Regions from separate parts of the Enterobacter sp. TMH.L2 genome, predicted to be linked through region 4. Evidence: predicted binding sites of a transcription regulator. Region 4 holds the regulator's gene; each other region holds the start of a gene.
What was found. Region 4 encodes PurR, which represses purine synthesis genes. Its sites were predicted from a motif close to CANGCAAACGTTTGCNTG; they were not measured.
Positions count from the first base shown of each region.

Region 1: cvpA (colicin V production protein) is a predicted target of PurR. The motif match lies at 4,456-4,473, and genes of this name have one in related genera.
Region 2: purM (phosphoribosylformylglycinamidine cyclo-ligase) is a predicted target of PurR. The motif match lies at 2,520-2,537, and genes of this name have one in related genera.
Region 3: purE (5-(carboxyamino)imidazole ribonucleotide mutase) is a predicted target of PurR. The motif match lies at 1,996-2,013, and genes of this name have one in related genera.

Region 1 covers NZ_CP193791.1:1,367,092-1,374,401, reverse strand. Annotated here, with positions in the region: gene ACREYP_RS06625 (UbiX family flavin prenyltransferase) at 1-51, opposite strand, end outside; gene ACREYP_RS06620 (ArsR/SmtB family transcription factor) at 73-744, opposite strand; gene ACREYP_RS06615 (MFS transporter) at 810-2,222, opposite strand; gene purF (amidophosphoribosyltransferase) at 2,358-3,875, opposite strand; gene cvpA (colicin V production protein) at 3,913-4,398, opposite strand; gene dedD (cell division protein DedD) at 4,698-5,414, opposite strand; gene folC (bifunctional tetrahydrofolate synthase/dihydrofolate synthase) at 5,404-6,672, opposite strand; gene accD (acetyl-CoA carboxylase, carboxyltransferase subunit beta) at 6,737-7,310, opposite strand, start outside.
Region 2 covers NZ_CP193791.1:1,130,607-1,137,916, reverse strand. Annotated here, with positions in the region: gene ACREYP_RS05515 (DnaA inactivator Hda) at 1-270, opposite strand, end outside; gene uraA (uracil permease) at 368-1,654, opposite strand; gene upp (uracil phosphoribosyltransferase) at 1,740-2,366, opposite strand; gene purM (phosphoribosylformylglycinamidine cyclo-ligase) at 2,590-3,627, shown strand; gene purN (phosphoribosylglycinamide formyltransferase) at 3,627-4,265, shown strand; gene ppk1 (polyphosphate kinase 1) at 4,439-6,499, shown strand; gene ppx (exopolyphosphatase) at 6,523-7,310, shown strand, end outside.
Region 3 covers NZ_CP193791.1:1,225,064-1,232,373, forward strand. Annotated here, with positions in the region: gene mnmH (tRNA 2-selenouridine(34) synthase MnmH) at 1-204, opposite strand, end outside; gene purK (5-(carboxyamino)imidazole ribonucleotide synthase) at 330-1,400, opposite strand; gene purE (5-(carboxyamino)imidazole ribonucleotide mutase) at 1,397-1,906, opposite strand; gene lpxH (UDP-2,3-diacylglucosamine diphosphatase) at 2,047-2,769, opposite strand; gene ppiB (peptidylprolyl isomerase B) at 2,769-3,263, opposite strand; gene cysS (cysteine--tRNA ligase) at 3,439-4,824, shown strand; gene ahpF (alkyl hydroperoxide reductase subunit F) at 4,906-6,474, opposite strand; gene ahpC (alkyl hydroperoxide reductase subunit C) at 6,552-7,115, opposite strand.
Region 4 covers NZ_CP193791.1:2,728,365-2,735,674, reverse strand. Annotated here, with positions in the region: gene ACREYP_RS13085 (glycoside hydrolase family 1 protein) at 1-1,291, opposite strand, end outside; gene cfa (cyclopropane fatty acyl phospholipid synthase) at 1,518-2,666, opposite strand; gene punC (purine nucleoside transporter PunC) at 2,963-4,165, opposite strand; gene punR (DNA-binding transcriptional activator PunR) at 4,280-5,218, shown strand; gene purR (HTH-type transcriptional repressor PurR) at 5,215-6,240, opposite strand; gene cydH (cytochrome bd-I oxidase subunit CydH) at 6,533-6,622, shown strand; gene sodB (superoxide dismutase [Fe]) at 6,705-7,286, opposite strand.

The sequences.
Region 1 (7,310 bases), 1.4 Mb from region 4:
CCCGTAAATGGCGCCGCTTGCGCCGGAAATACCGACAATCAGTCGTTTCATTCATCACCTTTTCTCACCCTTTCAGGATGACCATTTCGACTCAACTCGCAACCCGGCCGCCTGCCAGCCAGGAAAACCATCATCCACGCGCTGCACCATAAAGTCTTTCTGGCGCAGAAACGCCACTGCCTGTCTGGAAAGTACGCAGAAACGCCCGCCGCAGTAGGCCAGAATATCCCTGTCGCGAGGTAAATCAGACAGGTGCTGCTCCAGCTTCTCCAGCGGAATATTCAGCGCACCGGGAATATGGCCGGCGGAATAATCTTCCGCGGAGCGAACATCCAGCAACAACGCGCCCTGCTCCAGCCTGGCCAGCAGCGCTTCAATGGAAACCCCCTCCAGCCGCTGCGGGTTGTAGAGACTCTCCGTCGCAACGCGCTGCATTTCGCTGTGCTGCCAGGTATTAAAATTGTGCAGAGCAGAAAGCACGTTTGCCACCGGCCCTTCGCCTTCGCGGTAAAAAACCTGCTTCCCGACGCGCCGCGACTGTACGAACCCGGCCCGCCTGAGCTGCTGTAAATGCTGGGAGGTATTGGTCACGGAAAGGCCGGTTGTCTCTGCCAGTTGCTCAACTGAACTTTCGTGCTGAAAAACGGCCTCCAGCAAGGCAAGACGATGGGGATGCGCCATCGCGCGAGCAAGACCTGCCAGTATTTCTAGTTGGCCCTGCGGGCTCCCCATCACTTTTTTCATCCACGCTGCCCGTTATCCGCCAAACGCCGCCGATGTTAGCATTGCCGCCCCTAAAGTGACAGATATCACCTGGCCTGCCGACTCAGGCGTATTGCTAAAAGCGTCGCACCGGCCGGCGCCAAAGCGAAGACCCCAAACAACGCCATACTGGCCGCGCTGGCCCCTTCAACCCCTCCGGGTGAAGTGATGCCGGCCCCGTTAGTAATAACCCCGGCCAGGGCGGCGGCGAGCGCCGTCGCGTAAAGCTGCACGGTAGTAATGGAGGCGGACGCCAGCGTTTCTTCCCCGGGCGGTGCCGCCTGAAATACCTTCGTTAAAAGATGAGGCCAGGCAAGACCAATCCCGAACCCAACGCCCGCCAGCGCCGTACCGCAGGCAACCACGCCCGCCGGGCCGTTAAAAGGTGTCGGCATAATAATGGACAGCGTGACCAACGACACAAGCACCACCAGCGGCCCGACGCAGATTATCCGCTGCGACATTTTTGAACTGACTGAAGCGCTAAAAAGCGCCGCCAGCGTCCAGCCCCCGGCCATCATTGCCGTCAAATAACCGGCAGACAACGGGCTGAATAGATGGATGAGCTGCAGAAAGTATGGCACGTAAATTTCCGTCGTCAGGCCAATGACCAGCAGCGCCATCATCGCATAAAGCAGGCCAATACCGCGCGTCGGGGAATAAGCGCCGCGAGGCAGCAATTTTGCCGCGTCCGGCCTGCTGTCCAGGCGAGCGATGAGCCACCCTAGCCCCAGACCAACGGCTATTCCGGAGATATTCAGGGCCAAAGAGCCGCCCAGCCCGGCGAGGGAAATGGCTAGCACAGACAGGACCAACAGCGAGATGGTGAGTACGGGCAATCGTGCCTCACCGGCTTCAGGCTTCGACATGCTTCTAAATTGCACCATCACAATCAGGGCAAGCACGGCGGCTATCGGCAGCAACGCCCAAAACGCAAGGCGCCATTCGCCGATCTCCGCGAAAACACCGCCGATCGCCGGGCCACAAAGGGTTGCGATACCCCACATGCCGGAAACCAGCGCCATAGCCCGGGACCAAAGCGGAGCCTCAAAGGCGACGCGGATCAGCGCGTAGCTCAGCGCAAACAGCACACCACCTCCGAGTCCCTGCACCACTCTCCCCAGGAGCATGACCGGCATGGAGGGTGCCAGCGCGCAGATTACCGCCCCGCAGGAAAACAGCAGCAGGGCCGACAGGTAGGCCATCGCCGCGCCCTGCCGCGCAATCAGCTTCGCAGAGACGGCGGAGCCTACAATCGACGCGGCGACAAAGAGCGTGGTGTTCCACGCATACCAGGCCAGGCCGCCAATCTCCTGAATGACGGTCGGCAAAATCGTGGTGACGATATAGATATTAATGGCATGCAGCGCCACGCCGCCGGCAAGGGCCAGGGATCGCAGCCCGTTATGGCCGCTAAGCAGCGTGGCCCAGGAGGCATTTTGACTCGTAATGTCTGACATTCACTCTTCCATCTATCATTCCATAAAGTAATGGAATGATAGAATGAAAAACCAACCACAATTTGTCTCTCTGTGCATCGGGCATAAAAAAGCCCACGGGGTAAACCGTGGGCCTGTAAACGAGGGCGGCTTAGCTTAGCCTTCGTTGTGCATCTCTAAGTTTTCCACTTCGTTCTGACGCGCCAGTGCTTTGGAGTCGTCGTTACGCAAGGATTCGAGATACTGCAGGTATTTGTGGTCAACGTCTTTCGTCACGTAGATGCCGTTAAAGACGGAGCATTCGAACTGGGTGATGTCCGGGTTTTCCACGCGTACGGCTTCGATCAGATCGTCCAGATCCTGGAAAATCAGGCCGTCGGCGCCGATGATCTGGCGAATTTCATCCACTTCGCGGCCGTGAGCAATCAGCTCGTTGGCGCTCGGCATATCAATGCCGTACACGTTAGGGAAGCGAATTTCCGGTGCAGCGGATGCCAGGTAAACCTTTTTGGCACCGGCTTCACGCGCCATCTCGATAATCTGCTCAGAGGTGGTGCCACGCACGATGGAGTCATCCACCAGCAGCACGTTCTTGTCGCGGAATTCAGCGCGGTTGGCATTCAGCTTGCGGCGCACGGATTTACGGCGCAGCTGCTGGCCCGGCATAATAAACGTACGGCCTACGTAGCGGTTTTTCACAAACCCCTGGCGGTACGGCTTCTCAAGAATGCGGGCGATTTCCAGCGCGATGTCGCAGGAGGTTTCTGGAATCGGAATGACCACGTCGATATCCAGGTCTTCCCATTCACGGGCAATTTTTTCGCCAAGCTTTTTCCCCATCTCAACGCGCGCACTGTAGACGGAGATCTTGTCGATGAAGGAGTCCGGGCGAGCAAAGTACACGTACTCGAACAGGCAAGGATTGCTGACCGGGTTGTCGGCGCACTGCCGGGTGAACAGCTGGCCTTTCTCGGTAATGTAAACTGCTTCGCCCGGCGCGATATCACGCAGGAATTCAAAGCCCAGAGTGTCCAGCGCCACGCTCTCGGAGGCCACCATGTATTCGGTGCGGCCATCGCCCAGATCGCGTTTGCCGATCACCAGCGGGCGGATGCCGTTCGGGTCGCGGAAGGCAACCATGCCGTGGCCGATAATCATCGCCACGCAGGCGTAAGCGCCGCGAATCTGGCGGTTAGTGGCGGCGATAGCAGCAAAAATGTTGTCTGCTTCCAGCGGATAATGACGGAAGTTATCCAGCTCGCTGGCAAAGATATTGAGCAGGATTTCAGAATCAGAAGTGGTGTTAATGTGGCGGCGCTTTTCTTCGAACAGCTTTTTGCGCAGCTCGTGGGCATTGGTCAGATTACCGTTATGCGCCAGCGTAATCCCGTAAGGCGAGTTGACGTAGAAAGGCTGAGCTTCAGAAGCGCTGGAACTGCCGGCTGTGGGGTAACGCACGTGGCCAATACCCATATTCCCCTGCAGACGCTGCATGTGACGGGCTTCAAACACATCGCTCACCAGGCCATTCGCTTTACGCAGACGGAAGCAATTTAACGCGTCGATGGTGACGATGCCTGCGGCATCCTGGCCACGGTGCTGAAGCACCGTTAACGCATCATAAATCGACTGGTTTACCGGCATGAAACCGGCGATACCGACAATACCGCACATGTTGTCTTTTCCTCATTAAGCCACATCCCCACTACGATTAGCGGGGCAAGAAACTTGACGAGCTTTGCAGATAGTCAAAGAACCATCTGATGATGAAACTGAATTGCGGGATAAGCTGCGACTTTTGCCAGTCATCGCTTTTCGAAAAACCGGTAAAGGTATCCAGGAAGAACAGAATGGCGGAGACGATCAGTACGCCACGCAAGGCGCCAAAGCAGATCCCCAACACCCTGTCTGTACCCGACAGGCCGGTTTTTTGCACCAGCGCGCTAATCACATAATTGACTATCGCACCAACAATCAGCGTCGCGATAAACAGCACCGCGATAGCTATCCCATTACGTACCAGTTCGTCTTCAAAGCCAGTGAACCAGACTGACAGATAAGTGTAGTAATGACTGGCGACAAAGAAAGCACATCCCCAGGTCACAAGCGATAACGCTTCCTTCACAAACCCACGTATTACGCTTACCAGACAAGAAAAACCGATAACCGCAATGATGGCGTAATCTATCCAGATCATGAAAAAATCTCGTGATAAATTGCCCTGACGTCCAGTTCGGGGCGAATTCTAACAGAAAAAGAAAACGTTTGCGTAGGGATTTCCTTCCCCCGCGTAAATAAATAATGGCGTTGAAAAAAGCATCAACGCCATTAAAAAAGTGCCTGTTTTGCCTTCACTCCGTCGGGGGGAAGCGAGGCTATGCCGTCGTTTTTCCCCTCACCCTAACCCTCTCCCCAAAGGGGCGAGGGAACAGTATGGTGCGATATTTTTCCCCCTCTCCCTTCCAGGGAGAGGGCCGGGGTGAGGCTCACTGGCGACTACCTTGGCGAGTAATTCATCACCACGCCGTTCAGACCAGAAAGGGAATTCAGTTCGCCCAACGAAGACTTCAACTTATCCTTCGAGGCATCCGGCCCGACCAGAATACGGGTAATTTTCCCCTGCACAGGCGTGGTCGGCGAGGTGTAAACCTTGAACCCGGCCCCGCGCAGTTTACCAACAATTTCATTCACTTTGTCCGCATTTTTCAATGCGCCAAGCTGCACCACATAGGCTTGCCCGGTCGGGGCTTTGTCGGCAGTTTTTTCCGCCTTCGACGCCTGTTCGGAGGCCATCGCAAGCTGCTGACCAGTGTTATCATCAGCGGCAGGTTTAGGCTGCGGTTTTTCCACCGGCTTAGGCTTTGGTTTTTCCTGCACAGGCTGCGGCTTAGGCTGTTCGCGCGCGACAGGCACTTCGTCAACGCCCGCTGAGCCTTCATTCGGGATAGCCCCACTGTTCAACCCCGGCGGTACGGAAGCGCCCGCCCTTACCTCTTCCGCCGCGCCTTCCGGCGGCTGCGCTGGCAAAGCCTGAGTAGCCGCAGGCAGCATATCGGGCTCGTCGCTGTCTCCAGGTTTTGGCACCAAAGGAATGGCCGCGAACTCATCCTGATAATGTTTTTTCTGCCCGTCCAGCAGACCCGGCAGCACAATCACGCCCAGTGCGACCAGAATAATGGTTCCGACTAATCGGTTTTGAAACTTACTCGCCACCTGCTCTCCCCGCGTCCAGTACTTCCATTACATGGGCCACCGTGTGGAACGAACCACACACCAGCACGGTATCTTCGGCCGTTGCTTCCGCCATGGCGGCATGCCATGCGTCCGCCACGGTTGCAAATGCTTTGCCGTGACCAAGATGGGCCATAAGCTGCTCTGCGCTTGCGCCTCGTGGCCCTTCCAGCGGAGCACAATACCAGCTATCGACCTGAGGCGACAAACAGGCAAGCGTTCCGGCTATGTCTTTATCGTGTAGCATGCCAATCACCGCCAGCACACGACCCTGTTTTGGTAGCGCCGCCAGGCGACCCGCAAGATAAGCCGCCGCGTGAGGGTTATGGGCAACATCAAGAATCACGCGCGGTGCCTGAGACACAATCTGGAAACGCCCCGGCAGCGTGGCATGTTCGATGCCATAGCGTATCGCGTTTTCACTCACGTTCAGTTTGCTGGCACGTAAAGCGGCCAGCGCCGTGGCGGCATTGGGCTGTGGAACCAGCGGCAGCGGCAGATCTTTAAGCTCGCCGTTAGCGTCCCGGAACGTCCAGCCTGTGCCGTTAACTTCATATTCCCAGTCAACGCCGCGGCGCAGTAATTGCGCGCCCTTCTCCTGCGCCACATCGGCAATCGTCTGCGGCATATCTGGCTCGCCCACAACCGCAGGGTTATCTCTGCGGAAGACGCCGGCTTTTTCACGGCCAATGCTCTCACGGTCCGGGCCAAGCCAGTCGGTGTGATCGAGCGCAATGCTGGTGACCACAGCCACATCGGAATCCACAATATTGGTGGCATCCAGACGCCCGCCAAGGCCAACCTCAAGAATCACCACGTCTACCGCCTGCTGCTTAAACAATAGCAAGGCCGAGAGCGTTCCGTATTCAAAATAGGTTAAGGAAATATCTCCGCGAGCGGCCTCAATTTCGGCAAACGAGGCGGTATGCAGGGCTTCAGGCAACTCTTCACCCTGAATACGCACGCGCTCGGTGTAACGCACCAGATGCGGAGAGCTATAAACCCCTACTCGATAGCCGTCGGCCATCAGCGCGGTTTCAAGCGTACGGCAGGTGGTGCCTTTCCCGTTCGTGCCGGCCACGGTAAAAACCGTTGGCGCAGGTTTCAGCACATCGAGCTTGCGCGCAACGTTGCTGATGCGCTCAAGGCCCATATCGATAGTGGTGGAATGAAGGTTTTCAAGATAGCAAAGCCACGTGGCCAGGGGCGACGTGGCTTGAGGAATAAGGTCTTTGTCCATGATGCCCACTTAACATGCACATAAAGAAAAGGGCAGAACCTGCTGGCCTGCCCTTAGTTGCGAATCAGGCCTCTTGACCCTGTTCCGGTGCTGGCGGAACCACGATGGGCTCACGCGGGGCTTCCGGGTTTGGCGCTGGCAGATTCATGAACTTCGCCAGGATGCTCGCCAGTTTCAGGCGCATTTCCGGACGACGAACGATCATGTCGATAGCGCCTTTTTCGATCAGGAACTCACTGCGCTGGAAGCCCGGCGGCAGTTTTTCACGAACGGTCTGCTCGATAACGCGTGGACCGGCAAAGCCAATCAGCGCTTTCGGCTCGGCAATGTTCAGGTCACCCAGCATCGCGAAGCTTGCGGAAACGCCGCCCATGGTTGGGTCAGTCAGCACGGAGATGTACGGCAGACCGCGTTCCTGCATTTTTGCCAGCGCAGCGCTGGTTTTCGCCATCTGCATCAGCGACATCAGCGCTTCCTGCATACGCGCCCCGCCGGAAGCGGAGAAGCACACCATCGGGCAGTTGTCTTCCAGCGCCTGCTCAACGGCACGAACAAAACGCGCGCCAACTACGGAGCCCATTGAGCCGCCCATAAAGGCGAACTCGAAGGCCGCAGCCACAACAGGCATACCGTGCAGG
Region 2 (7,310 bases), 1.6 Mb from region 4:
GAGCACTTCCGGCACAAACCAGGTGCGCTTATCCAGCGGCACATAGCCCACGGCTTCACCGCGCTGGGAAAGCTCTGCGCAGGCCGCATGCAGCAAATGGCTGCGCCCGCCGCCTTCACGCGACCAGAAATAGATGTACCCGCTGTGATCCTGACGGAGTACCGCCTGCAGGGCGGCTAATAAAGAAGGGTTGTCACCCGGCCAGAAACTCGCAAAGGTTTCGTCGTCGGGAAGATAGAGTGGCAGTGAGAGCTGTGCCGGCGTATTCAGAAGTACCTCAACCATAACAGGCAGAAAATCGAAACGAGTCTAACACAGAATGGCTGAGGTTTAGAACCGGGCGAGGATCCGCCCGGCGAGGAAACGATCAGGCCTGCGCGTCGTTGTCTTTCGCGTCAAGCACGACTTCTTCCGGGCGCAGTATGCTGATAAGTTTGAAAATAAGACTCAGGCCTACGCCGACGATGGTCGCCAGCGCCATGCCTTTCAGCTCTGCCGCACCAATGTGCACCTTCGCCCCGCTCACCCCGATGATCAGGATCACGGAGGTCAGGATCAGGTTTTGCGCTTTGCTGTAATCCACTTTGGATTCGATCAGCACGCGAATACCGGAGGCGCCGATCACTCCGTACAGCAACAGAGAAACACCGCCCATCACCGGCACCGGAATGATTTGAATCGCCGCCGCCAGTTTGCCGACACAGGAAAGCAGAATGGCGATAATTGCCGCACCGCCGATAACCCAGGTCGAGTACACGCGGGTGATCGCCATGACGCCGATGTTCTCACCGTAGGTGGTGTTTGGCGTGGAGCCGAAGAAGCCGGAGAACACGGTTGAAATGCCGTTGGCAAACATCGAACGGTGCAGGCCCGGGTCGCGAATCAGGTCTTTTTTCACGATATTCGCGGTCACCACAAGGTGGCCCACGTGTTCGGCAATAACCACCAGCGCCGCAGGCAGAATGGTGAAGATAGCGAACCATTCAAAGCGAGGCGTATAGAAGGTTGGCAGCGCGAACCAGTGCGCTTCGAGGATGGGCGTCACGTCTACCACGCCCATGGCGAAGGAGAGCGCGTAACCCGCCAGCACGCCGATGAGAATCGGGATAATGGCCATAAAACCACGGAACAGCACGGAACCAAACACCGTGACCGCCAGCGTCACCAGCGAGATAATAATGGTGGTGGAATCCGGGGATGCGCCATCCGCAGGCAACAGTCCGGCCATGTTAGCCGCCACGCCCGCCAGCTCAAGACCGATAACCGCAACAATCGCACCCATCGCCGCCGGAGGGAACATCACGTCCAGCCAGCCGGTACCGGCTTTTTTCACAATCAGCGCCACGATGCAGAACAGCACGCCGCACATGATAAATCCGCCGAGGGCTACTTCATACCCCAGCGGCAGCAGCAGCAATACCGGAGAGATAAACGCGAAGCTGGACCCCAGATACGCCGGGATTTTGCCTTTACAGATGAACAGATAAAGCAAGGTGCCAATGCCGTTAAACAGCAGCACCGTAGCCGGGTTGATGTGGAACAGGATCGGCACCAGCACGGTTGCGCCGAACATGGCGAACAGATGCTGCAGGCTCAACGGAATCGTTTGCAGTAAGGGCGGGCGTTCACTTACCCCAATGGCGCGGCGGGTCATGTTGTTTTCCTCTAAGTGTTATTTTTAACGAACGGTGTTTGCTTCAATCAAAAAAAAGCCGACTTTCAAAGTCGGCTGATGAATCTTATTTTGTTCCGAATATCTTATCGCCCGCATCACCGAGGCCAGGAATAATGTACCCGTGCTCGTTGAGGCCCTGATCGATAGAAGCGGTGTACAACTCCACGTCCGGGTGCGCTTTTTCCAGCGCGGCGATGCCTTCCGGCGCTGCAACCAGCACCAGTACCTTAATGCTGGTACAACCCGCTTTTTTCAGCAGGTCGATGGTGGCAATCATAGAACCGCCGGTCGCCAGCATCGGGTCAACCACCAGCGCCATACGTTCTTCTATATTAGAAACCAGCTTCTGGAAGTAAGGCACCGGCTGCAGGGTTTCTTCATCGCGGTAAACGCCAACGACGCTGATACGCGCGCTGGGTACGTTTTCCAGAACGCCTTCCATCATGCCAAGGCCAGCACGCAGAATTGGCACAACGGTAATTTTTTTGCCTTTGATCTGGTCGACTTCCACCGGGCCGTTCCAGCCTTCGATGGTGACTTTCTCGGTTTCCAGGTCCGCAGTGGCTTCATAAGTAAGCAGGCTGCCTACTTCAGAGGCGAGTTCACGAAAGCGCTTGGTGCTGATGTCTTGCTCGCGCATCAGGCCCAGCTTGTGTTTGACGAGTGGGTGTTTCACTTCCACGATCTTCATACTCTTTCTCCCCCGAGATAGTTGGCTACCACAAAAAAAATCGCCGGATTATACCGCTTTTTTGCCGCTGCGCTACAGCTAATGGGATGATCGAGATCAACCGGACTGGATTGAGTCTATCTCAGGAATTCTTTTCTTGCCGATGACAAGAGGCTCGCAAACGTTTGCCTCCACTGTTAGAATTGCCGCGTTTTTCTTATATACCACCCGTGGGGAACGAGCAGTGACCGATAAAACCTCTCTCAGCTATAAAGATGCCGGTGTAGATATTGATGCTGGTAACGCTCTGGTCGACAGAATTAAAGGCGTAGTGAAAAAGACCCGCCGCCCGGAAGTGATGGGTGGCCTGGGCGGTTTCGGTGCGCTGTGCGCGTTGCCTCAGAAATATCGCGAACCGATTCTGGTTTCCGGCACCGACGGTGTGGGGACCAAGCTGCGTCTGGCCATGGATTTAAAACGCCACGACGCGATCGGCATTGACCTGGTCGCCATGTGCGTGAACGACCTGGTGGTTCAGGGCGCCGAGCCGCTGTTCTTCCTCGACTACTACGCCACCGGCAAGCTGGACGTGGATACTGCCGCCAGCGTTATCACCGGCATCGCCGAAGGCTGCCTGCAGTCAGGCTGCTCGCTGGTTGGCGGTGAAACCGCTGAGATGCCAGGCATGTACCACGGGGAAGACTACGACGTGGCCGGGTTCTGCGTAGGCGTAGTTGAGAAGTCTGAAATCATCGACGGGTCTAAAGTTGCCGATGGCGATGTCCTGATTGCATTGGGTTCAAGCGGCCTGCACTCCAACGGCTACTCGCTGGTGCGCAAAGTGCTGGAAGTGAGCGGCACCGACCCGCTGACCACCGAACTGGCAGGGAAACCTCTGGCGGATCACCTGCTCGAGCCAACCCGCATTTACGTGAAAAATATCCTTGAGCTGATTGAAAACGTGGATGTTCACGCCATCGCCCACCTGACCGGCGGCGGCTTCTGGGAAAATATTCCGCGCGTACTGCCGGACAACACCCAGGCCGTTATCACCGAATCTTCCTGGCAGTGGCCAGCCGTCTTCAACTGGCTGCAGCAGGCCGGCAACATCAGCCGTCACGAAATGTACCGCACCTTTAACTGCGGCGTGGGCATGGTCATTGCGCTGCCGGCGGCAGAAGCGGATAAAGCCGTTGCGCTGATGCAGGCCAAAGGTGAAAAGGCGTGGAAAATCGGTATCATCAAGGCATCTGATTCCGAAGAGCGCGTGGTTATTGAGTAATGAAACACATTGTGGTGCTGATTTCCGGTAACGGAAGCAATCTGCAGGCGATCATTGACGCCTGCCAGCAGAGGAAGATTAACGGCACCATCAGCGCGGTGTTCAGCAATAAGGCCGACGCGTTCGGCCTTGAGCGAGCCCGCGAAGCCGGGATCCCGACCCACGCGCTGACGGCAAGCGAGTTTGCCAGCCGGGAGGCGTTCGATCGCCAGCTGATGCAGGAGATTGACGCCTACGCGCCGGACGTCGTGGTGCTGGCGGGTTATATGCGCATTCTCAGCCCGGCCTTTGTGGCGCGCTACAGCGGTCGTTTACTCAACATTCACCCTTCCCTGCTGCCGAAATATCCCGGTCTGCATACCCACCGCCAGGTGCTGGAAAACGGCGATGAAGAGCACGGCACTTCCGTGCATTTTGTCACTGACGAACTGGACGGCGGCCCGGTCATTTTGCAGGCCAAAGTGCCGGTATTTGAAGGGGATGATGAGGACGAAATCACCGCCCGCGTTCAGCACCAGGAACACGCGATTTACCCGCTGGTCGTCAGTTGGTTCCTCGACGATCGACTAAAAATGCGCCAAAACGCCGCCTGGCTTGATGGCGTGCAGCTGCCCCCGCAGGGACATGCAGCAGAATAATTTAACTAAAAAGGGCTTAGGCCCTTTTTTTGTGTCTGTCTCTCATAAAGTTGTCATGGTCAGATGAGAGAGTTTCATCTGCATAGTTGGACATTCTCCGCTAAAGCTCGCCATAATAACTGACGTGACGGTGACGGCATTGCCACGTCCACGAAAACGGAGTGTGAGGACTAATGGGTCAGGATAAGCTGTATATCGAAAAAGAACTGAGCTGGTTGTCTTTTAACGAACGCGTTCTGCAGGAAGCGGCGGACAAGCTCAACCCGTTGATTGAAAGGATGCGTTTTCTCGGCATCTATTCCAATAACCTCGATGAATTCTATAAAGTGCGTTTCGCCGAACTGAAGCGCCGCATTTTAATCAGTGAAGAACAGGGTTCTCCTTCCAACCAGCGCCACCTGCTGAACAAGATTCAGGCTCGGGTGCTGAAGGCCGATCAGGAATTTGACAGCCTGTATAACGAGCTGCTGCTGGAGATGGCCCGCAACCAAATCTTCCTGATTAACGAACGTCAGCTTTCCGAAAATCAGCAAAGCTGGCTGCGCAGCTACTTCAAGCATCAGCTTCGCCCGCACATCACGCCGATTTTGATCAACCGCGATACCGACCTGGTGCAGTTCCTGAAGGACGATTACACCTACCTGGCGGTCGAAATCATTCGTGGGGACAGCATTCGCTACGCGCTGCTGGAGATCCCGTCGGACAAAGTGCCGCGGTTTGTGAACCTGCCGCCGGAAGCACCACGTCGCCGCAAGCCGATGATCCTGCTGGATAACATCCTGCGCTACTGCCTGGACGAGATCTTCAAAGGATTCTTCGATTACGACGCGCTCAACGCCTATTCAATGAAGATGACGCGTGACGCCGAGTACGACCTGGTTACCGAAATGGAATCCAGCCTGCTGGAACTGATGTCCTCCAGCCTGAAACAGCGTCTGACCGCCGAGCCGGTGCGCTTTGTTTATCAGCGCGATATGCCGGATGCGATGGTGGAGATGCTGCGCGACAAGCTGACCATTTCCAACTACGACTCGATCATTCCCGGCGGACGCTACCACAACTTTAAAGACTTTATTGGCTTCCCGAACGTCGGGAAAGCTAACCTGGTGAACAAGCCGCTGCCGCGCCTGCGCCATATCTGGTTCGATAAATTCCGTAACGGGTTCGACGCCATCCGCGAGCGTGACGTCCTGCTTTACTACCCGTACCACACCTTCGAACACGTTCTTGAGCTGCTGCGCCAGGCCTCCTTCGATCCAAGCGTGCTGGCGATTAAAATCAATATCTACCGCGTGGCGAAAGACTCACGCATTATTGACGCCATGATCCACGCCGCCCATAACGGCAAGAAAGTCACCGTGGTGGTCGAGCTGCAGGCACGTTTTGACGAAGAAGCGAATATCCACTGGGCGAAGCGCCTTACCGAGGCGGGCGTGCACGTTATCTTCTCCGCGCCGGGGCTGAAAATTCACGCCAAGCTGTTCCTTATTTCCCGCATGGAAGGCGAAGAGATTGTGCGTTATGCGCATATTGGGACCGGTAACTTTAACGAGAAAACCGCCCGTCTCTACACGGACTATTCCCTGTTAACCGCCGATGCTCGCATCACCAACGAAGTGCGTCGCGTGTTCAACTTTATCGAAAATCCGTACCGCCCGGTGACCTTCGACTATCTGCTGGTGTCGCCGCAGAACTCGCGTCGCCTGCTGTACGATTTGGTCGATCGCGAAATCAAAAATGCCCAGAACGGGCAGCCTGCCGGGATCACGCTGAAGCTGAATAACCTGGTAGACAAAGGCCTGGTGGACAGACTTTATGCGGCCTCCAGCGCGGGCGTGAAGGTGAACCTGCTAATACGCGGCATGTGTTCGCTGATTCCAGAACTCGACGGGATCAGCGATAATATCCGCGTGCAGAGTATCGTTGACCGCTACCTCGAGCACGACCGGGTCTATATTTTTGAAAACGGTGGCGATAAAAAAGTCTTCCTCTCGTCAGCCGACTGGATGACCCGTAACATCGACTACCGCATTGAAGTGGCCGTCCCGGTCCTCGATCCGCGCCTGAAGCAGCGTATGCTCGATATCATTGATATCCAGCTGAACGACACGGTGAAAGCGCGCATCATCGACAAAGAACTGAGTAATCGCTATGTGCCGCGCGGCAACCGCCGGAAAGTGCGTTCGCAGCTGGCGATCTACGATTATATTAAAACTCTGGAACAACCTGACTAACGCTCTCAGGCGAAGATAAAATTATGCCGATATCAAACCATGCTCCACGGCCGCAGGAATTTGCTGCGGTCGACCTCGGCTCGAACAGCTTCCACATGGTCATTGCCCGTGTGGTGGATGGCGCCATGCAAATCATTGGCCGCCTGAAGCAGCGCGTGCACCTCGCGGATGGCCTCGGGCCCGATAACAAATTAAGCGAGGAGGCCATGGAGCGTGGGCTCTCCTGCCTGGCGCTGTTTGCCGAACGCCTGCAGGGATTTGCAGCAGACAACGTGTGCATTGTGGGCACCCACTCGCTTCGCGAGGCCACCAATGCCGCTGAGTTTCTGAAACGCGCGGAGAAAGTGATCCCCTACCCGATCGAAATCATTCCCGGGAACGAAGAAGCCCGTCTGATTTTTATGGGCGTGGAACACACTCAGCCGGAGAAAGGCCGCAAGCTGGTGATTGATATCGGCGGGGGCTCCACCGAGCTGGTGATCGGCGAAGATTTTGAGCCAATGCTGGTGGAAAGTCGCCGTATGGGCTGCGTCAGCTTCGCACAAAACTTCTTCCCTGGCGGCGTCATCAGCCCGGAAAACTTCAAGCGCGCCCGCATGGCGGCTATCCAAAAACTGGAAACCCTTGCCTGGCAATATCGCCTGCAGGGCTGGAAAGTCGCGATGGGCGCCTCTGGCTCCATTAAAGCGGCGCATGAAGTGCTGATCGAGATGGGCGAAAAAGACGGGATGATCACCCCGGAACGCCTGGACATGCTCCAGCAGGAAGTGCTGAAGTTTAAAACCTTCGACGCCCTGAGCCTGCCGGGCCT
Region 3 (7,310 bases), 1.5 Mb from region 4:
GTGCCCCAGTTCGACAGCGGCCTGTTGGCCCTGCTGCTTATAGCACGTCCCGACCTGAGCGCGTTCATCGTCCAGCATCAGTGGTAGGTTATGCGCGGCGGGCATTGAACCCTGAGCGAACTCTACCGGGGCGCGAACGTCAATCAGCGGGATGTCGTTGAGCAGCAGGCGATCGTAGTCCTGCGTGTTGGGGCGTTTTTCCATGGCATAACCTTAGTCTGAAGCGGCGAAACGGGGGGATTGTGCGCTTCTGGTCAGGCAAAGGAAAGGGGAAGGGGGAAATGGTCTGACCCTCTAAAGTCAAACAGAGGGTCAGACGAGATGCGGTTTTACTTCACCAGTTTGCTCTGCGCCCAGGCAATGCCGCTGGCGTATTCGGCCGGGAGCAGGGGAACCAGGGCTTCCAGCGAGGCGCTCAGGCGGCCGGTGTCGCTGTCGTTCAGGTTGAGGTGCCCGACTTTACGACCCGGACGAACTTCTTTGTCGTACCAGTGCAAATGCACCAGCGGCAGCTTCAGCCAGGCATAGTTCAGATCGGTGCCGATCAGGTTCACCATCACCGACGGCGCATTAACGACAGGCTGCGGCAGCGGTAAATCTACGATGGCGCGCAGGTGCAGCTCGAACTGGCTGATGGAGGCGCCGTTTTGCGTCCAGTGGCCGCTGTTGTGCACGCGCGGGGCCAGCTCGTTGATCAGCAGGCCGGCTGGCGTGACGAAGCACTCCATCGCCATCACGCCGACGTAGCCCAGCTCGTTCATGATGGCGGTGAGCATGGTTTCGGCCTGGCGCTGCTGTTCGGCATTGGCCTGCGGGAAGGCAACGCTGGTGCGCAGAATGCCGTCCTGGTGCAGGTTGTGGGTCAGCGGGTAGAACACCGTGCTGCCGTCGTGGCCGCGCGCGCCTACCAGAGAAACTTCGCCGGAGAAGTTAATGCCCTGCTCGACGATGCATTCGCCGTAGCACTCTTCCGGTAACTGGTCGGTTTCATCGGCACGTAAGCGCCACTGGCCGCGGCCATCGTAGCCGCCCACGCGGCGCTTCACGATAGCCAGAGAACCCAGCTGACTGAACACGTCCTGCCATTCATGGCTGCCGGAGAGCAACTGCCACGGCGCAGTGGCCAGGCCGAGCTTATCGAACAGCTGCTTTTGCGTCAGGCGGTCGGCGATGATCGGGAAGATATCGCGGTTAACGAAGGCGTTATGGCGCGCCAGTTCGCGGGTGAGCGCGGTTTCTGGCCAGCGCTCAATCTCGGCGGTGATCACGCTTTGGGCGAATGGTACGGCTTCCGGCTCGGCGTCCAGGCCGACAGGGTAAACGGCGATGCCCAGCGGCTCACCGGCCTGGCGGAGCATGCGCCCCAGCTGGCCGTTACCTAAGACACAAACGCGCTTCATGCTTCACTCCGTGGATCCGGATTATCCAGCACTTCGTCGGTCTGGGTTTGACGCCAGGTCGCCAGGCGCTGGCTCAGGTCTGCGTCATGCAGGGCCAGGATCTGCGCGGCCAGCAGGGCGGCGTTGGCGGCTCCGGCTTTACCGATGGCCAGCGTGCCGACAGGAATGCCGCGCGGCATCTGGACGATAGAATAAAGGCTGTCCACGCCGCTCAGAGCAGCGCTTTGAACCGGCACACCCAGCACCGGGACCAGGGTTTTCGCGGCCAGCATACCCGGCAGGTGCGCTGCGCCACCGGCTCCGGCGATGATAACCTGGTAGCCATTGGCTTTGGCCTGCTCGGCAAAGCTGAAAAGCTTGTCCGGCGTGCGGTGGGCGGAGACGACTTCGACATGGTGAGGGACATTCAGGGCGGTAAGGATTTCAGCGGCGAACTGCATGGTGGCCCAGTCACTTTTGGAACCCATAACAATGGCGATACGCGCCGGGGTGTGCTCAGAAGACATGCGTCTCAAAACTCCTGTGGGTGTGCAGACATCATCGGGCGACGGGCGCCCGTATCAGAAGGGCTCAGAGAATAGCACGAACTCCGGGCAAGGAAAACGGTTGCGTGGTTAACGAATCGGCAAAAAAGCGGGCTTTTAGGTCAGAAAGGAAAATGAATCAGCTCGACGTTTTCCGGCGTGACTTTGATCATCGACCCTTCTTTATGCCACGCGCCTAACACGCAGCGGAAAGCGGGTTGCCCGTTAGCCTCAAGTTCGTGAATAGCCGGACGATGGGTATGCCCATGAATCAGCCATTGAACGTTGTGGCGGGTAAGAGTGTCGACCACCGCCTGCGGGTTCACATCCATGATCTCCAGCGATTTCATATTATTCGCCGCCTGGCTGTCGGCGCGCATGCGGTCGGCAATACGCTGGCGAATAAACAGCGGCAGGGCGAGATAGAGCTTCTGCAGCCACGGCTGATGAACCTTGCGGCGAAATGCCTGATAGCCTTCGTCGTCGGTACACAGCGTATCGCCGTGCATGATCAGGATTTTGCGGCCATAAACATCGAGGAGCTTTTCTTCCGGCAGCAGCGTCATGCCGCTGGCTTTGGCGTAGCGCTTGCCGAGTAAAAAGTCCCGGTTGCCGTGAATGAAATAGCAGGGAATGCCGGTATCAACCACCGCTTTAATGGCCGCGGCGATTTGCTGGTAGAGCGGCTCCGGCGCGTCGTCGCCAATCCAGGCTTCGAACAGATCGCCAAGAATATAGAGCGCATCCGCCTGGCGGGCTTCACCGGCTAAGAAACGCAGAAAACCGGCGGTGATCGCCGGTTCTTCTGGGCAGAGGTGTAAATCTGCAATAAACAGCGTCGACATTATTCGCTGACGGTCACGCTTTCGATAATAACGTCTTCTTTCGGTACATCCTGGTGCATACCGCTGCGGCCGGTGGAAACGGCTTTGATTTTCTCAACCACGTCCATCCCTTCAACCACTTCTGCGAACACGCAGTAGCCCCAACCCTGCAGGCTTTCGCCGCTGAAGTTCAGGAAGTCGTTGTCGGCCACGTTGATGAAGAACTGTGCGGTAGCAGAGTGCGGAGCCTGGGTACGAGCCATTGCCAGCGTACCACGGGTGTTTTTCAGGCCGTTATTCGCTTCGTTCTGAATGGTGTCTTTGGTCGCTTTCTGCTTCATACCCGGTTCGAAACCGCCGCCCTGGATCATAAAGCCGTTGATCACACGGTGGAAAATGGTGTTGTTGTAGAAGCCTTCGCGGCAGTAGTCCAGGAAGTTTTTAACGGTAACAGGCGCTTTATCATCAAAAGTTTTGATGACGATGTCGCCGTGATTAGTGTGAAAAGTAACCATGCTTGCATCCTATGAGTGTCAGAGAGTACGGCGGCAAACGGTGCCGTCGTACCAGCACGCTGTTATAGCATAACGCTACATCATAGTCAGTAATGCAAAGCAGACTGCCGTCGGGGAAAATAATCGGGTAAGATAACCGGGAGTATTCTTCCACACGCTTACATGGAATCCCCTGATGTTAAAAATATTTAATACACTGACTCGCCAAAAAGAGGAATTCAAACCTATTCATGCCGGAAAGGTAGGCATGTACGTGTGTGGTATCACCGTTTACGATCTCTGTCATATCGGCCATGGCCGTACTTTTGTTGCGTTTGACGTGGTGGCGCGCTACCTGCGTTCCCTCGGCTATGAGCTGAACTACGTGCGTAACATCACCGACATCGACGATAAAATCATTAAGCGCGCCCATGAAAATGGCGAAGACTTTGTGGCGCTGGTCGACCGCATGGTCGTCGAAATGCACAAAGATTTCGACGCGCTGAACATTTCACGCCCGAACAGCGAGCCGCGTGCGACCAAACACATTCCGGAAATCATCGAAATTGTTGAACAGCTGCTGGCCCGCGATCACGCCTATGTTGCGGAAAACGGCGATGTGATGTTCTCGGTGCTGACCGACCCGAATTATGGCCTGCTGTCTCGCCAGGATCTGGATCAGCTTCAGGCGGGTGCACGCGTGGACGTGGTTGACGTTAAGCGTAACCCAATGGACTTCGTGCTGTGGAAAATGTCCAAGCCAGGCGAGCCTGCGTGGACTTCTCCGTGGGGCGAAGGCCGCCCGGGCTGGCATATCGAATGTTCCGCCATGAACTGCAAAGAGCTGGGCAACCACTTTGATATTCACGGCGGCGGCTCCGATCTGATGTTCCCGCACCACGAGAACGAAATCGCGCAGTCTACCTGTGCCCACGACGGCGAGTACGTCAACACCTGGATGCACTCCGGGATGGTGATGGTTGACCGCGAGAAGATGTCCAAATCCCTGGGTAACTTCTTTACCGTGCGTGACGTGCTGAAGTATTACGACGCGGAAACCGTGCGTTACTTCCTGATGTCCGGCCACTACCGCAGCCAGCTCAACTACAGTGAAGAGAACCTGAAACAGGCTCGCTCGGCGCTGGAGCGTCTGTACACCTCGCTGCGTGGGACCGACAGTAGCGTGGCGCCAGCCGGGGGCGAAGCCTTCGAAGCCCGCTTCCGCGAAGCGATGGACGATGACTTCAACACCCCGGAAGCCTACTCCGTGCTGTTCGATATGGCCCGCGAAGTGAACCGTCTTAAAGCGGAAGATCTTGCGGCGGCAAACGGACTGGCGGCGGCGCTGCGTAAGCTCTCCGCAATTCTGGGCCTGCTGGAGCAGGATCCGGAGCAGTTCCTGCAGGGCGGCGCGCAGGCGGACGACGGCGAAGTGGCGGAAATCGAAGCGCTGATCAAGCAGCGTAACGATGCGCGTCAGTCGAAAGACTGGGCGCTGGCGGACCAGGCGCGTGACCGTCTGAACGAGATGGGCATTGTGCTGGAAGATGGCGCGGGCGGCACAACCTGGCGTCGTAAGTAACATTTAGAACGTGAAAAAGCGGCTCAATGAGCCGCTTTTTTTATGGCTGGCCGCTGTGGCGCGGCCATATTGGCAGGTACTTTATTCCGGGGCTGAGGTGCGAATCAGGTAATCAAACGCGCTCAGGGAGGCTTTCGCGCCTTCGCCGGTGGCGATGATGATCTGTTTGTAAGGCACGGTGGTGCAGTCGCCTGCAGCGAATACGCCTTTGACGGTGGTTTCGCATTTCGCGTCGATGATAATTTCACCCATGCGGTTGCGTTCCACGCTGCCTTCCAGCCAGGTGGTATTCGGCAGCAGGCCGATTTGCACGAAGATGCCGGCCAGGGCAACGTCATGCACGCTTTCGGTCACGCGGTCTTTATACTGCAGGCCGGTCACTTTGCTGCCGTCGCCTTTCACTTCCAGCGTCTGGGCGTTCAGCACGATGTCGACGTTTTTCAGGCTGCGTACTTTGTTCTGCAGAACCTGATCGGCCTTCATTTCCGGGGCAAATTCCAGCAGGGTGACGTGCTCAACGATACCCGCCAGGTCAATGGCCGCTTCCACGCCGGAGTTCCCGCCGCCGATGACCGCCACGCGCTTGCCTTTGAACAACGGGCCGTCGCAGTGCGGGCAGTAAGTCACGCCTTTGGTGCGGTACTGATCTTCACCCGGCACGTTCATGTTGCGCCATTTTGCGCCGGTCGCCACGATAATGCTGCGTGCTTTCAGCGTGGCGCCTGATGCCGTTTGGATCTGGTGCAGGCCGCCTTCGGTTTTCGCCGGGATAAGCTTGCTGGCGCTTTGGGTGTCGATCACGTCCACGTCATAGTCGTCCACGTGGGCTTTCAGCGCGCCCGCCAGCTTCTGGCCTTCGGTTTTCGGCACGGAAATGTAGTTTTCGATATCCACGGTATCCAGCACCTGGCCGCCGAAGCGTTCGCCCATCAGGCCAGTACGGATGCCTTTACGCGCCGCATAGACCGCCGCCGCCGCGCCCGCAGGCCCGCTGCCGACGATCAGCACGTCATAAGCCTCACGCTGGTTCAGCGCTTCCGCCGCGCGTTTTTCTGCGCCGGTATCAATTTTGCCCACGATTTCAGCCAGCGTCATGCGGCCCTGACCAAATTCTTTGCCGTTCAGGAACACGGCAGGCACGCCCATCACATTGCGTGCCTGAATTTCATTCTGGTAAACGCCGCCGTCGATAGCAGTATGGGTGATGCGCGGATTCAGCACGCTCATCAGGTTCAGCGCCTGCACAACGTCCGGGCAGTTGTGGCAGGAGAGGGAGTAATAGGTTTCAAAGTGGAAGTCGCCGTCGATCTCACGGATTTGCGCCAGCAGATCCTGAGATTCTTTGGACGGGTGACCGCCGACCTGGAGCAAAGCCAGCACCAGGGAAGTGAATTCGTGACCCAGCGGAGAGCCGGCAAAGCGCGGGCCCTGGCTTGAGCCTGGGTTAGTGATTAAAAACGACGGTTTGCGCACCGGCAGGTCGTTATTAATGCTGAAAGAAACTTTGTCGGATAACTCAGCGATGTCTGCCAGCAGTTCTTTTACTTCAGATGATTTCGCGCCGTCGTCCAGCGTGGCAATCAACTCAACAGGTTTCGTTAGTCTCTCAAGATAGGCTTTGAGCTGGGTTTTCATTGTTGTGTCGAGCATGGTCAGTCTCCCTGGTGGCGAGAAAAAAACGGCTGCCGGAGCAGCCGTAAAATAAAAGAGGGTAACGCGGGTAAAACTTAGATTTTGCCGACCAGGTCCAGAGATGGAGCCAGAGTCGCTTCACCTTCTTTCCATTTAGCCGGGCAAACTTCGCCTGGGTGAGAAGCGACGTACTGAGCCGCTTTCACTTTACGAAGCAGGTCAGACGCGTCACGGCCAATGCCTTCGGCGGTCACTTCGATAGCCTGGATGATGCCCTGTGGGTCAACCACGAAGGTAGCGCGGTCTGCCAGACCTTCGTCTTCACGCATGTTTTCGAAGTTACGGGTCAGCGCGCCGGTTGGGTCGCCGATCATCGCGTATTTGATTTTAGCGATGGTTTCAGAGCTGCCGTGCCACGCTTTGTGGGTGAAATGGGTGTCGGTAGAAACGGAATACACGTCTACGCCCAGTTTCTGCAGTTCTTCGTAGTGGTCAGCCACGTCGCCCAGTTCGGTCGGGCAAACGAAAGTGAAGTCAGCCGGGTAGAAGAAGAAAACGCTCCAGCGGCCTTCGGTATCTTTTTCCGTAACTTCAACGAATTCGCCGTTTTTAAAAGCCTGGTTTTTGAATGGTTTGATTTTGGTATTAATTAAAGACATCTAAACTTCCTCCGTTTTGCGATGGGAGAAAGGTACCGAATTTTGAACTGCGTCACTAATGGGTAGGCTTTATTGAATCAAGAGGTATTTCCTAACAGCTATGCAGCGGGCATAAAAAAGGCCACCCGTTGCGGGGGTGGCCGGTGTTGCGCGTTACAATTCCACTTTAAAAAATTATAACAGCGGCGAAATTAC
Region 4 (7,310 bases):
AGCCATAGCGGTTTTTGTAGGCGTTGCACCATGACCAGTTATCGATAAATGTCCACATGTGGTAACCAAGGCAGTTGCTGCCCTCGCTGATGCCCTTATGCAGCCACTTCAGGTGGTCACGAACGAAATCAATCCGGTAATCATCGTTGATTTGGCCGTTGTCGATAAAGCGCTGTTCGTTTTCGACGCCCATGCCGTTTTCTGAAATATAGCAGGCCGGGTTGCCGTAATTTTCACGCAGATTGGTGAGAATATCGTAGATCCCGCGCTCGTAGATTTCCCAGCCACGATAAGGGTTCATTTTGCGACCCGGCATTTCGTAGGACTCAAAGAACCACTCCGGCATAAACGGACTTTCCGGGTTAACCAGCGTGTCGCGACACTTAATGCGGCGCGGCTGGTAGTAGTTAATCCCCAGTAAGTCTACGACGCCCGCAGCGAGCAGGGCTCTGTCCTCAGGCTGACAGGCCGGAAGTTTATCGTGCTCTTTCAGGAACGCGACCAGCTCAGCAGGATATTCACCGCGCAGTGCCGGGTCCAGGAAACTGCGGTTAAACATCAGGTCGGCCAGGTTGGCGGCCTTTACGTCAGCCGGGTTTTGCGAACGAGGGTAAGATGGCGTCAGGTTGAGAATGATGCCAATCTGGCCGTCATCGCTGCGGGCATGGTAAGCCTTGACCGCTTTAGCGTGGGCAAGCATGGTGTGGTAAGCGACGGTCACCGCGCGGTTGAAATCCACCACGTTAGGGTAGTGGTAGTCATAGAGGTAGCCGCATTCAACCGGAACAACCGGCTCGTTGAAGGTAAACCAGTGCTTCACGCGATCGCCGAAAAGCTCGAAACAGGTATTGGCGTAGGCGGCATAGGCATCAACCACTTCACGGCTTTCCCAGCCGCCTTTTTCCTGCATCACCATGGGCATATCAAAGTGGTACAGGTTGATAAATGGCTTAATGCCCTGAGCCAACAGTTCGTCAATCACCTGGTTATAGAACTCAACCGCCAGCGGATTGACTTCACCCGTGCCCTCGGGAATCAGACGAGCCCAGGAAATGGAGGTGCGGAAAGTATTGTGATTGAGCTTTTTCAGCAGGGCGATGTCTTGCTTCCAGCGCTGATAAAAAGTTGAGGTGTTTTGTGGCCCGACGCCGTGGTGGAAACGGTTAGGCTGCTCGGCGAACCATCGGTCCCAGATGGTTTCAGATTTGCCAAAGTTCAGCGCTTCGCCCTCGGTTTGTGGGCCGGAGGCTGCGCTGCCCCACCAGAAATGCTCAGGAAATGCGTATTTCATCGTTGTCCTCACGGTCTGACCTGCCATCTCCGACAGGCAATCATTGATACGGCTAATGCCCAGATTGTCTGTGATTGATGAAACCGGTTTCCATCCCAGGAAATGATATCTGTTAAGCAGATCAAGCCGCTAAGCGCAGGCAGGGCTAAACCTGTGAGGTTAATCACATTGGTGCGCAAAGAGAGACAATTGCAAAGAAGAAAACCCGGCATTCACCGGGTCTGTTTTAACGGGGTACGCGCAGGCCGTGCTCAATGCCCCGGCTGAAAACAACCTGCCAGAGCTGAATGTCGCGCGCCCGGAAAGCGCCGGCGCAGGCATTCAGGTAGTAGCTAAACATCCTTTTAAAGCGCTCAGAATAGTTGCCTTCGATTTCTGACCAGGTTGCCAGAAAACGCTCGTGCCAGGCCATCAGCGTTTTGTCATAGTCGGCGCCGAAGTTGTGCCAGTCTTCCATCACAAAATGCGGTTCGCTGGCGTCGGCAATCTGCCGCACCGACGGCAGGCAGCCATTAGGGAAAATGTACTTATTGATCCACGGATCGACATTATTGTCGGTCTTTTTAGAACCTATTGTGTGTAGCAGGAAAATGCCGTCCGGCTTGAGGTTGCGGTCGGCAACGTCAAAGTAGGTGGCATAATTTTTAGGCCCGACGTGCTCAAACATGCCGACGGAAACAATGCGGTCAAATTGTTCGTTCAGGTCGCGGTAGTCCTGTAAAAGGATGGTGACATCCAGGCCTTTGCAACGCGCCTGCGCCATTTTTTGCTGTTCTGCTGAGATAGTCACACCAAAGACGGATACGCCATAGTTGCGTGCTGCAAACTCGGCCAGACCGCCCCAGCCGCAGCCGATATCCAGCAGCTTCATACCGGGTTTCAGCTGCAGTTTTTCGCAGATCATTTTGAGCTTGGCATCCTGAGCGTCGCTGAGATTTGTCGCGTCTTTCCAGTAACCGCAGGAGTATTGCATGTGCTTGTCCAGCATCCGGCTGAACAGATCGTTGCCAAGATCGTAATGCTCTTTCCCGACTATCCATGCGCGTTTTTTAGACTGCAGGTTAACCAGTCTTGCCGCCGCAATGCGCAGGGTATCTTTGAAATGGTGGGGGAGTTGGTTTTCCAGCCCGGCACGCAGGACTTTAGTGAAAAAGATATCCAGCCGTTCGCATTCCCACCAGCCGTCCATATAGCTTTCGCCAAGGCCGAGAGAACCTTCCTGCAGAACGCGTTTAAAAAAGTTCGGGTTTTTGACCTGAATATCAAAGGGGTTTGGGCCGTTGAGGGTGATACCTGCCCGGCTCAGCATTTCATTTGCGATACGATACCATTCGTTATCTCGTACGCTCACTTCTTCTATACACGATGAACTCATAGCTTCTCCATCACCTTGTTGTGATCAGAACCTTAAAACAGCGTAGACGCTATTCCCGGCTTGTGAGAACTCTCACGGAAAATTCCGCGTGCCTGATATCCGACGTAGAACAGAGAAAGGAGGGATTCTCCCTTACTGAAAGGCCATCCATGGAAAAACGGAAGCGCTCCGGCTTCCGCAAAATAAAATTGATAAGGCTTATCGTAGAACCGCAATTACTATAAGCCCGTTTAATTGAGGGTTCAATGGAATATTGTTAGCAAGCTAATCACACAACATTCACATTATCATGCAGGTTACTGTGCGCGGGACAGCTCGCTGTGGCCCTTGTTGGGTGCTTTGCGTTGGGCCGCGTGTTGCAGGGCATAGCCCAGACCAGCAAGCAGGACTGTCGCCAGCATCACGCTGGTGGTGGTCAGCAGCGGCGTAGTGACCAGCCAGGAAACCATTAAGCTTGCCAGGAAGCAAAGCCCAAGCTGCAGGGTGTTTTGCAGGGCAGCGGCTTTCCCGGTTGCCTGCGGGAAAGGCAGCAGAGCCGAGGACACCACGATAGGGTAGATGGCGCCGTTCGCCGCGGCCATCACGCAGAACGGAATAAGCAGCAGCGTCAGATCAGCATGGCCGCTCACCGCCACGCCCCAGGTGGCGACCACGCTCAGGGTATACAGAGCCAGCAGCCACGGAAGTAGCTGTTTGCCACTCCACTTTTGCAGCGCGCTGCGGCAGCCATAGCCACCAACCAGGAAAGCGACAGTCTGCGGCATGTAGCTCAGGCCAATCGCCGCGGGGCTGTAGCCCATCTCATTCAGAATAAATGGCGAGCCGGTAAGCCAGGCGAAAAAGCTGGCGGAACAGGCGGCGTAAATCAGCACGTTGCCACCGTAAACGCGGGAACGTAATAAAGAGAAGAAGCTGACTTTATTGTTTTCGGTTTGCCCGTGGTGCTGAATCCGGGGCTTGAGGCGCAACGTGGGGATCATCAGCAGCAAAGCGACGGCGAACAGCACGGCAAAAATAGCCTGCCATTCAAAATGGTTCAGCAGCCAGCTGCCCAGCAGCGGGGCCAGCGCCGGAGAAAGCCCGACCAGCGGCATGATGGTGGCAAAAATGCGGCCAGCGCGGTTGGCGGGATAATAATCAGTCACCAGGGCCTGCCAGCTAACGGCGGCTGAGCAAACGCCCACGGCCTGAACAAAGCGAAGCACCAGCAGCGTGGTGGCATCCTGCACCCAAAGCATTCCGATACAGCCGACGGCAAACATGGCCAGGCCAATCAACAGCACAGGTTTACGCCCGAAGCGGTCGGAAAGCGGGCCCCAGATTAGCTGGGCAAAAGCAAAGCCGGCGAGGAACAGGCTCAGGCTGGCACTCACGGCGGAGGCGGTGGTACCCAGATCTTGTTGAATGGCGGCAAAGGCGGGCAGGTACATGTCGGTGGCCAGGAAACCCAGCACGCTCAGCCCCGCAAGCCAGATAAGAAATCCCTTTGATGGTTGCATGTTTCACTCTTGATTTTGATAGCAGGTTAACGGGGCAGGAGTCTACGGAGTGCAAAACCGCTTGTGAAACGCTAATATTTGCAAATTGCATTCAAATTTTTTGCAGGCAGAAATATGTGGTCTGAATATTCGCTGGAAGTGGTTGATGCCGTGGCGCGAAACGGCAGCTTTAGCGGTGCAGCCCAGGAGCTTCATCGCGTGCCTTCTGCCATTAGCTACACGGTGCGTCAGCTTGAAGAGTGGCTGGCCGTGCCGCTGTTTGAACGGCGTCATCGGGACGTTGAGCTGACCGCCGCCGGGGCGTTTTTTCTCAAAGAAGGTCGGTCTGTTATCAAAAAAATGATGGCAACGCGCCAGCAGTGCCAGCAGATAGCCAACGGCTGGCGTGGGCACCTGTCCATTGCGGTAGACAATATCGTTAAACCTGAGCGTACTCGCCAGCTGGTGCTGGATTTTTATCGTCATTTCCCGGATATCGAGTTAAGGGTTTCCCAGGAAGTGTTCAACGGCGTGTGGGATGCGCTTGCCGACGGGCGAGTTGAGGCGGCGATTGGCGCCACGCAGGCTATCCCGGTCGGGGGGCGTTACGCATTTCGGGACATGGGGGCGCTAAGCTGGCGCTGCGTGGTTTCCGCTGACCATCCGCTTGCGAAACGGGAAGGTATTATTCTGGATGATGACATCCGTCCCTGGCCATCCCTTGTGCTGGAAGACACATCCCGTTCGTTACCCAAGCGCATTACCTGGCTGCTGGACAACCAACGCCGCGTGGTGGTGCCGGACTGGGCGTCGGGGGCGGATTGCCTGACGGCGGGATTATGCATTGGTATGGTGCCGACGCACATTGCCCAGCCGTGGCTCGTCAGGGGCGACTGGAAAGAGCTGATGCTGGAGAATCCATTCCCGGACGCGGCCTGCTGCTTAACCTGGCGGCAGGACGATGCTTCGCCCGCTTTGAGCTGGCTGCTGGACTATTTGGGTGACAGTGAGACGATGAATCAGGAGTGGCTGCAGGAGCCGGGTAACACATTCCCGGCCCCCGAAGAGGCTTAGCGGCGGTAATCGCGGAACGGACCGTCGGCCACCGAGCGGCGTTCAATCAGACGAGGATGGACTTCAATCGTCTGCGACTCTTCGCGCTTATTAATGATGCGGTCGAGCAGCATGTTAAACGCCGTTTCGCCCAGGCGCTCTTTCGGCTGGTGGATTGTGGTCAGCGCCGGAGAGAAATAGCGGGCGTTGCGCACGTTGTCATAGCCGATGATAGAAATGTCCTGCGGCACGCGCAGCCCCATTTCGTCTGCGGCGCAAATTGCACCCATCGCCATAATATCGCCGCCGCAGAAAACGGCGGTAGGGCGATGCGGCTGGTTAAGCAGTTGCTGCATGGCGCGATAACCAGACTCTGGTTCGAAATCACCCTGAACCACCCAGTTATCTGGCACTTTGATATTGGCTTCTTCAAGTGCCTTCAGGAACCCTGCATGGCGGCCGCCGCCGGTATTTCGCTCCAGCTGACCCGGAATAGCACCGATATCGCGATGGCCACGTTCAATCAGGTAGCGGCCCGCAAGGTAGCCGCCGTGGAAGGCATTATCGACCACGGAATCGGTAAAGTCCGCACGAGCTTCGCCCCAGTCCATCACCACCATCGGAATATGGCGGTACTCTTCCAGGGTTGAAAGCAGCGTCTCAGGGTATTCGGAACACATGACCAGCAGCCCATCCACGCGTTTTTGCGCCATCATGGACAGGTATGCACGCTGCTTTTCAAAGTTGTTGTGCGCGTTGCCCAGAATCAGGGTGTAGCCCTTGGCGAAACAGCTGTTCTCAACGGATTCAATAATTTCCGCAAAATAAGGGGCTTCGCTTGAGGTAGCAAGCAGGCCGATGGATTTGGTGTGGTTGACCTTCAGGCTGCGAGCCACGGCGCTAGGCGAATAGTGCAGCTCTTTGATGGCTGCCCAGACGGCGTTGCGTGTCTCTTCCGCCACAAAACGGGTCTTGTTAATGACATGTGACACAGTGGTAGTGGAAACGTTTGCGCGCTTCGCTACGTCCTTAATCGTTGCCATTAGATGTCACTCCAGACCATATCGTAAACTCCTGATAACTCATGTGTTAAACGTTTGCCTTCGCTAACTCCTGGGGCAACACGTTGGTTCCAGGCCTGTCGGGGATGCGACATACAGCGGGAGGAGGGCGTTGCCGGGCGATACGCGGTAAATTAGCGAAGGATTTTGGCTTATCCCGGGGCAAAGTGGAAGAGGGAAAACCGATATCTGTGCAAATCCAGCAGGATTTTTATCGCTAATTGTGGGAAAATCACCCCACATACACTTTGTAGGGAAATAAAAGGAGCTTACGATGAGTACCGATCTGAAGTTTTCCGTGGTGACTACGGTTATCGTACTGAGTCTGATTGTTGCCGGGGCGCTAACCGCCGTCCTGCACTGATTTACAAAGGGCCGCTTTCGCGGCCCTTCTCGTATATAGAAGAAAAGCGTTGCTTCCCTCCTTCGTGGTTAACCGCTAAAAATCAGCCTGCCAGGTTTTGCGCAACAAATTCCCAGTTGACCAGCGCCCAGAAGTGGTCGAGATAAACCGGGCGAGCGTTGCGATAATCGATGTAGTAAGCATGTTCCCATACGTCCACGGTCAGCAGCGGTTTTGCTCCGGTTGTTAATGGGGTACCTGCGTTAGAGGTCGAGACGATAGCCAGGCTGCCGTCGCTATTTTTCACCAGCCATGTCCAGCCGGAGCCGAAGTTTTTGATGGCCGCTTCGGTGAACTGCTTTTTAAAGGCTTCCACGCTGCCAAAAGCGTGGTTGATGGCTGCCAGCACGTCACCGGTCGGCTCCCCGCCGGCATTCGGCGCCAGGCAGTGCCAGTAGAACGTATGGTTCCAGACCTGGGCCGCGTTATTGAAGATCCCGCCGTCAGATCCTGTCACGATCTCTTCCAGCGTTTTACCTTCAAACGGGCTGCCTTTGATCAGATTATTCAGGTTAGTGACGTAGGTCTGGTGGTGTTTGCCGTAATGGTATTCGAGGGTTTCGGCTGAGATATGCGGTGCCAGCGCATCTTTGGCATAGGGCAGGGCGGGTAGTTCGAACGACATGGCTTCACTCCTTGTTATTTTGCT